One region of the Streptomyces sp. NPDC004266 genome, then DNA from elsewhere that is predicted to be linked to it. Evidence: riboswitches for the same ligand, from Rfam matches in the RefSeq annotation. Region 1 holds a riboswitch; the other holds the start of a gene.
What was found. Region 1 has a riboswitch for cyclic di-AMP ahead of ACFYUZ_RS27255 (transglycosylase SLT domain-containing protein). Riboswitches for the same ligand answer to the same signal wherever they lie in the genome.
Positions count from the first base shown of each region.

Region 1 (4,173 bases):
TCAGCGTGCACACGCCGGACCTCTTCTTCGCGATCGGGCAGTTCTACCAGGACTTCTCGCAGACCCCGGACGCCGAGGTCATCGCCTGTCTGGACCGGAGCGGAGCCGGGCGGGACCCCGTCGCGCAGGGCACGGACGTGCGGATCCCGGTCTCCGGCGTCACCCTCGACGGACGGCTCGTGGTCCCCGAGGGCGCCGGCGGCATCGTCCTGTTCGCCCACGGCAGCGGCAGCAGCCGCCACAGCCCCAGGAACCGGGCGGTCGCCGGGGGGCTCAACCGGGCGGGCCTCGGGACCCTCCTCTTCGACCTGCTGACCGAGGAGGAGGCGGGGGACCGGGAGCGTGTCTTCGACACCCCGCTCCTCGCCGGGCGGCTCGCCGGGGCCACGGAGTGGCTGGCCGGGAGGCCCGAGAGCACGGGACTCCCGCTCGGGTACTTCGGCGCGAGCACGGGCGCGGCCGCCGCGCTGTGGGCGGCCGCCGACCCCGCGTCACCCGTGAGCGCCGTCGTCTCGCGGGGCGGCCGGCCGGACCTCGCGGCCGAGCACCTGGCCCGGGTGCGCGCTCCGACGCTCCTGGTGGTGGGCGGCGCGGACGCGATGGTCCTGGACCTCAACAGGCGGGCCCTGGCACTGCTGCGCTGCGAGAACCGGCTCGCCGTGGTGGGGGGCGCCGGCCACCTCTTCGAGGAGCCGGGCGCCCTGGAGGAGGTGGCGGACCTCGCCACCTCCTGGTTCGCCGAGCACTTCCGGCGTCAGGGGATCAGTACGCCGAGTTGACGTTGTCGATGGAGCCGTAGCGGTCGGCCGCGTAGTTGCAGGCGGCGGTGATGTTGGCGACCGGGTCGAACAGGTCCATGGAGGTGCCGGGCACGTGATAGGCGAGGAAGGTCGGCTCGATGACCTGGAGCAGGCCCTTGGAGGGGGTGCCGGCGACCGCGTTGGAGTCCCAGAGGTTGATGGCCCGGGGGTTCCCGGACGACTCGCGCATGACGTTGCGGTAGATCCCGTCGTAGGAGCCGGGGATGCCGTGCTGGCCCATGATGGCCAGGGACTCCCGGATCCAGCCGTCGAGGTTGTCGGCGTAGTTCGTGGCGGCCACGGGGGCGGCCTGGCCGGCGGCGGGGGCGGGGGCGACGGCCGGGACGGCCTGCGCGGCGGAGGCGCCCGTACCGGTGGCGACGGCGGGAGCGGCCGGCCGGCGCTCGGAGCGGCTCGCCCGTTCGGTCGTGGCGGACTTCTTCGCCTTCGCCTGCGGGGGAGTGGCCTTGGCGGAATCCCGACGGATCGTCAGTTCGAGACCGGGGTGAATGAGTGACGGGTCGTCACCCACGACGCTCTTATTGGCACGGTAAAGGCTCTTCCAGCCCCCCTGAATTCCCTTCTTGTGGGCGATCAGGGAAAGCGAGTCACCACTCACGACGGTGTACGTGCGCGCGGCGGCAGGGGCGGCGGGAGCCTTGGCGGCGGCCTGCGCGGCGGGAGCGGCGAGGGACTGGGCGGCGGTCTCCGGGGCACCGGACACGGGCGCGGCGTCGGCGACGGCCGGGGCGACGAGCGGCAGGGCGAGTGCGGCGCCACCCGTGCCGACCAGGGCGAGGCCGCGGGAGACGGGGCCGCGGCGGGGGCGGCGGTGCTTACCGTGAGCAGGCATGACGGTTTCCTCTCCGGCGCCTGCGGGGTGAGCTGTCGGGTTCGGACGGGAGATGTCCGGCCGCGCGCACGCGGCTTCACCCCGAGCCGTTCCGGATTCCGGACCGGCGTATTCGTGGGTCCCCCGCTCCTGCCGTCGGGTGAAAAGGGAGGTTTACCGAGCGGCGGCAGGATTGGGCGTTCCGCTCGAATGGAGGTGACCGTAGGCCAGTAATGCGACGGATAACAAGGGGAGGGGACCCCGTGTATCCGGAAATGGATCACGAAATTCGGGCAATTCAAGATCGATGCCGTCCGGGAGGCCTCGAACTTCCTTGTCCGGTACGGGCTGGGGGAGGGCGTCGCCGGGTGGTCGGACCGCGCGAGTGAGTCGTGTCACTCAAAGCGCAATGTCCGATTTAGTATGTAATTCCATTCATGGGTAAATGAGGTGGTAATTCACTCGATGGGGTGTTCGTGAAGAGGGGGGTGGGGTGGTGTGAGGTGGGCAACTCTCTTGGGGGTGTAAAAGTCGCAAAACAGACATTCCATCTTGAAAGATGGAGGGAGTCGACTCAGGAGACACCCCTATGCCGCCCTCCGCTTCCCTGCTCAGCCCCGACGCCCTCGACCGCGAGGCGGCCGCCCTCTTCGAGAGCGTCACCTGGCAGCGGATCGTCACGGACTGGAACGCCCCCCAGGAGCCGCCGTCGGCGGAGGAGGGCTGGCGGGCGCTGCTCAGCGTGCCGGTGGACCGGCTCGTGGCCGACGCCCTGGCCGCCCTGCCCCCGGCGCTCCCCGCCGAGCGCCGTCTCCCGGGGCGGCTCGGAGCCGTGCTGCCGGACCGGCTGCACACCTGGCGCCGCATCGGCCAGGCCGAGCTCCGGCCCTCGGTCCACCTCGGCTACGCGCGCCTGGTGCTGACGGAGTGGGGCTGGCAGAACGCCCCGTACAAGCTGCGTGACGTGCGGGGCGCCCGGTGCGTCTGTGGGGCTCTCCTCGCCGCCCACCGGCTCGGCTACGGCAGCGCCGACACCATGAACGAGGCGGCCGCCTGGATCATGACCGAACTGCGGTCGCGCGGCTGGCAGGGTCTGATCGGGCCGTGGAACCGGGCCCCCGGCCGCACCGGGGCCGACGCCGTGGCGCTCCTCGACGCCACGGCCCGGCGCGCCGCGCACGCCGGCCGCTGACGCCACGCCGCCCCGGTGCCGGGCGGCGACCGGGAGGCCGCCGCCCGGCACGCGGGGAGGGGGATCAGCCGCTGACGCTCGGGGCCCCGGTCTCGATGTGGCCGGTGTACCGGCGCGACCAGCTTCCGTCGATGTCGGCGAGGATCGTGAAGTCGTACCAGCCGCCGTTGTACGCCACCGCGTTGAAGAAGTCCTCGCGGCTGGAGTTCGCCGGCACCGTGTAGGTCCACGGCCCGTCCGAGCGGTAGGCGTTCGAGCGGATCGTGAAGGTGACGGGACCGGCCGAGGTGTTCGTCATCCTGAACCACAGGGCCGTCCTGCCCGTCCCCGCCTCGGGCGCGAACCGGGCCGCCACCTCGACGGCCTTGCCCGCCTTGGAGGCGTCCCCGACGAAGCGGCGCAGGAAACGGTTCGGGCCCATCATCGAGATGTCGTACTTCCCCGAGCCCGAGCCGAGGCCGATGTTGAAGTAGTCGGTGGCCGTGCCGCCGGGGTCGACGGTGTACTGCCAGGCGGCGGTGTCCCGGTACTGGTGCGGATGGATCGAGAAGTGCGCCGAGCGCTTGGCCTCCGCGCCCTGGTTGGTCATGGAGAACCAGGCGAGGATCTTGCCCGCGGCGCCGAACTCGAAGCGGTCGAGGTTGCCGTTCACCTGGTAGGGCAGGGCGCGCGCCGGCCGGGTACCGGACTCCTGGACGGGCAGCGCGTTGTTCTGCGGTGCCGGGTTCGGCAGCGGGCCGCAGGTGGCCTGCCCGATCACCTTCGCCGTGGACGGAAGGCCGGCGGGCACTCCGTACACCGGGTTGGCGAAGTCGAAGACCCCGGTCAGGTCGCCGGTGACCTTGCGTCGCCAGGCGCTGATGTGGGGGCAGGCGGCCGGGGTGCCGAGGGCCGTCGTCCAGCTCTCCATGAAGCGCAGGACCGACGTGTGGTCGAAGACCTCGGAGCTCACCCAACCGCCCCGGGTCCACGGGGACATGACGATCATCGGGACGCGGAAGCCCAGGCCGATCGGCACGCCGTCGAGGTACTCGCCCGCGGTGCCCGGAGGGGCGACCGGCGGCGGCACGTGGTCGAAGAAGCCGTCGTTCTCGTCGTAGTTGAGGAAGAGCACCGTGGAGTCGAACACCTCGGGGTTCGCGGCGAGCGCCCGGTAGACGAGGTCGACGAAGTGGGCGCCGTCGCCCGGAGGGGCGTAGGGGTGCTCGGAGAAGGCCTCGTTCGCGACCACCCACGAGACCTGCGGCAGGGTCCCCGCGACGACGTCGGCGCGGATCGCCGCGGCGATGTCGTCCGGCGTCGAGCCGGTCACCTTCGGGACCGAGCCCATGCCCCGGTCGTACAGGGGG
Region 1 is NZ_JBIAMM010000012.1:181,936-186,108, reverse strand. Features, by position in the region: gene ACFYUZ_RS27260 (phosphoribosyltransferase family protein) at 1-779, shown strand, start outside; gene ACFYUZ_RS27255 (transglycosylase SLT domain-containing protein) at 763-1,653, opposite strand; cyclic di-AMP (ydaO/yuaA leader) riboswitch at 1,658-1,842, opposite strand; gene ACFYUZ_RS27250 (hypothetical protein) at 2,222-2,824, shown strand; gene ACFYUZ_RS27245 (phosphocholine-specific phospholipase C) at 2,889-4,173, opposite strand, start outside.

Region 2 (4,173 bases), on a different contig from region 1:
CTCCCCATCTTACGGCCTGTACGTCCTGTACATTTTTTACAGACAGCTGGAGGTGCTCAGCCATGGACGCCCGTCATGTCCTGCCCGAGTTCACGGAGCGGACGAGCTTCGGAACCCGGACCCTCGACCCGTACTCGAAGCTCCTCGAATCCCGGATCGTCTTCCTCGGCACGCCGATCGACGAGACCTCGGCCAACGACGTCATCGCCCAGCTCCTGCACCTCGAATACGCCGCCCCCGACCAGGACGTCGCGCTCTACGTCAACTCCCCCGGCGGCTCGATCAGCGCCATGACCGCCATCCACGACACGATGCGGACGCTCGCCTGCGACGTGGAGACCACCTGCCTGGGCCAGGCCGTGTCCACCGCCGCCGTGCTGCTCGCCGCGGGCACCCCCGGGAAGCGGCACGTCCTCCCCGGCGCGCGGATCACCCTCCGGCAGCCGGCCGTGGACGAGCCCCTCCGGGGACAGCCGAGCGACCTCGACATCCACGCGCGCGAACTGCTCCGGCTGCGCGCCCTGACGGCCGGGATGCTCACCGAGTACACCGGGCAGAGCCGGGACCGGATCGACGCCGACCTCGACCGCCTCACCGTCCTGGACGCGCCCGCGGCCGTCGCGTACGGACTGGTGGACCACGTGATCACGAGCCGGCGCGACGCCGGCGCGACGCGGTGAGCCGGCCGTGGTGCCCGAGCTGCCGCCGCTGCCCGCACTGACGCGGGCCGAGGGCCAGTTGATCGACGCGTACCTCGAAGTCGTCGACCTCCTGGGGAAGATCAACCCATCCAGGGGCATGCATACCTATGGGGCGCTCCGGGCGGCACAAGCGCTGGTGGGACGCGCGGAGGCGCTGCGCGAGGCCCTGACGGTCATGCATATGCGGGGCGAGAGCGAGGTGCACGCGGACACCCTGGCGCGCGCCCTGCGGGTGTTGGACGGCGAGCGCCGCGCCGACCGCGTCACCGTCCCCCGCGCACGGGCGAGTTGACATTCCGGCATGTCGTGTCGAGGTCCGTACGGCCGACACGCGACGCAGGATCGCTCCCTCGTTCGGCGTAGTCGATGAGTCGACATATGTGCGGGGTGAGTTGCGCAACAGGTGTACGCATCTGGCGGAATGGGACGTTCCATCGCTGGTGCGGGGCTCGTAGCCCAAACCTCCGGCGATCACGAAAGCAACCTGTCCACCCGAATGGATCAGTCGTGAGGAGCCTCACATATGGCCGTTTCAACTCGGATTTCGCCCCGGGTGTAGGTCAAGATCCCTGTCGACGACAAGCCCCCGCCATCCGAGGCGGGGCGGTCCGGGCGGACGCCGAGTCCTGCCGCCGTCCCGGACGTCTGGTCGACAGGAGTGGATCGGCAGGAGTGGAGGACCCGAGCAGTACGGGACGTACGCGCTGTTTCCGCAGCGGGGCCGTCCCTTGGGGTGAAGCCGCAGCCGCGGCCGGGCATCTTCGCCAGCCCGAACCCGACAGGTCATCCTTCGCAGGCGGCTGACGAAGGGTTGCGCATGACTGCGCAGATGCACGTCCCGTCCCTGCTGTCCCGGGCCGGAGCCGTCTCGGCTCTCACCCTCGCCGCCGTCGGCGGCACGATGCTCGCACCGGGTGCGGCACCCGAGGCCCAGGCGGCGACCACCTACGCGAACAAGGCACTGAGCGTCGCCGCGTCCAAGAAGGGAGCCCCCTACCGGTACGGGAGCGCCGGGCCGTCCCGGTTCGACTGCTCCGGTCTGACGCTCTACGCGTACAAGAAGGCGGGCAAGTCGCTGCCCCGCACCGCGCAGCAGCAGTACAACAGCACCCGGCACGTCTCCGCGTCCGGCAGGCAACAGGGGGACCTGGTCTTCTTCCACTCCGGCGGGAGGGTCTACCACGTGGGCATCTACGCCGGCAGCGGCAAGATCTGGCACTCGCCCAAGACGGGATCCTGGGTGAAGCTCGACAAGATCTGGACGTCGAAGGTCTATTACGGCCGCGTCCGATGACGCCCGCCGGGCACTGACCCGGCCCCGGGCCCGGACGGGCCCGTGACCCCGCCCCAGGGGTGCGGTGGCGCCGCCGCACCCCTGCGCCGGGGAGCGCCGGGGCCCGTCCCCGGACAGGGCCTGTCTCCGGATCGGTCCCTAGACGTACGAGACGGCCTCCTGGGCCCACGGGAGGGTGATCCAGACGGTCTTGCCGCCCTCCTCGGTCGGAGTGACCGAGAGCCGCCCGCCCGCCTCCGCCGCCAGGGAGCGGATGATGACCATGCCCCGGCCGTTGTCCTGCTGGACCGCCGCCGGAAGACGGCGCGGCCAGCGCGGGTGGCTGTCGGTGACGCCGATGTGGAGGCGCTCGTCGCGCTCCAGGCGGACGTCGACCGTGAAGGTGGGCGACTGCCCGAAGGTGTGCAGGACGGCGTTGGTGGCCAGTTCCGAGACCATCAGGCGGATCGCGTCCGCCAGGTCGTCGGCACCGTCGAGGCCCCATCCGTCGAGGACCTCCGCGACGTACCGCCGGGCGGTGGGGACCGACGCGGGATCGCTCGGCAGCGTGACGGATGCTTCCTGGTGGTCTGCCATGGCGACGCTGTCCCTTTCCCGCCGGGGCTTCGGCCCCGGATCGCGCTACGCGTCAGAGTGCCACCGATCGTGCCGCCCCGGCAGGCGTTCCACCAAGATATGTCCCCATCTGTCGCCCGAAGCGGTGAACTCTGCTGCCGGAGAACGTCCTTGGACCTCCCGACGGGTCGTCAGACCCGCGGTGCGGTCCGCAGGACCGTCTCCACCGCACGCCCGATCTCCGCGTCCGTCAGGTCGGCCCGGGCCGTGAGGCGCAGCCGCGAGATGCCGTCGGGGACGGACGGGGGCCGGAAACAGCCGACGGCGAGGCCCTGTTCGCGGCAGTCCGCCGCCCAGCGCAGCGCCGCCTCCGGGGAGGGCGCGTGGACCGAGACGACGGCCGCGTCGGGCCGGGCGGAGGTCAGCCCGGCCTCCGTGAGCAGCCGGTGCAGCGCCCCGGCGACGGCGCGGGCCCGCGCGGCGAGACCCGGTTCGGCCGCGATCAGGCGGAGGCTCGCGAGCGCTCCGCCCGCGGCGGCCGGGGCGAGGCCGGTGTCGAAGATGAAGGTGCGGGCCGCGTTCACCAGGTGCTCGATCACCCGGGCCGGGCCGAGGACGGCACCGCCCTGGCTGCCGAGGGACTTGGAGAGGGTGAGGGTGGCGACGACGTCCTCGTCGCCCGCCAGCCCGGCCTCGTGCAGGGCGCCCCGGCCGCCGTCGCCGAGGACGCCGAAGCCGTGGGCGTCGTCGACGACCAGTCCGGCGCCGTGCGCGCGGCAGGCCTCGGCGAGCTCGGGGAGCGGGGCCTTGTCGCCGTCCACGGAGAAGACGGAGTCGCTGACGACCAGGGCCCGGCGTCCCGGGTGCGCGTCCAGGGTCTTGGCGACGGCCTCGGCGTCGGCGTGCGGGACGACGGCGGTCTCGGCGCGCGCGAGGCGGCAGCCGTCCACGATCGAGGCGTGGTTGGAGGCGTCGGAGACGATCAGCGCGTCCCGGCCGCCGAGCGCGGTGAGCGCGGCCAGGTTCGCGGTGTAGCCGGAGGAGAAGACGAGGGCCGCCTCGAAGCCGCAGAACTCGGCGAGTTCGCGCTCCAGACGGGTGTGCAGCCGGGTGGTGCCGGTGACGAGCCGCGAGCCGGTGGAGCCGGCGCCCCAGCGCCTGGCCGCCTCGGCCGCCGCCTCGGTGACCTCGGCGCGACGGGTGAGGCCGAGGTAGTCGTTGCCCGCCAGGTCCAGGAGGTCCGACTCGGCCGCCCGGGGCCGCAGCGTCCGGACGAGACCGGCCTCGGCCCGGCGGCGCGCCTCGGCGTCGGTCCAGTCGAAGGCGGTGCGGCGCGGGTCCGCGGCCCGTGCGTCGTCGGCGCCCGCGGCGCGTGCGTCCTCGTCCCGTGGCATGCGGCGATCCTTTTGTAGGCAGCGCACAGACCCTAACCGCAGGACGCCGAGGTGGGGATGTGGTCATCCACACACCTCGATCGGGGGCGTTTGTTCGGTTCCTCCTTGGCCCGGGGGCGGGCGGTAGGCAAGGATCTGCGGTTATGGACCTGCTGAACACGCTGGTGGAGAAGGGGCTGCGGCGCGAGCTGCCGACCCGTGAAGAAGCGCTCGCCGTGCTGGCGACCTC
Region 2 is NZ_JBIAMM010000009.1:2,556-6,728, reverse strand. Features, by position in the region: gene ACFYUZ_RS21910 (ATP-dependent Clp protease proteolytic subunit) at 63-680, shown strand; gene ACFYUZ_RS21905 (hypothetical protein) at 688-993, shown strand; cyclic di-AMP (ydaO/yuaA leader) riboswitch at 1,394-1,515, shown strand; gene ACFYUZ_RS21900 (C40 family peptidase) at 1,519-1,995, shown strand; gene ACFYUZ_RS21895 (ATP-binding protein) at 2,134-2,571, opposite strand; gene ACFYUZ_RS21890 (8-amino-7-oxononanoate synthase) at 2,742-3,944, opposite strand; gene bioB (biotin synthase BioB) at 4,088-4,173, shown strand, end outside.
Region 2: linked by a shared signal. The riboswitch ahead of ACFYUZ_RS21900 (C40 family peptidase) and the one ahead of ACFYUZ_RS27255 (transglycosylase SLT domain-containing protein) in region 1 are both predicted to bind cyclic di-AMP.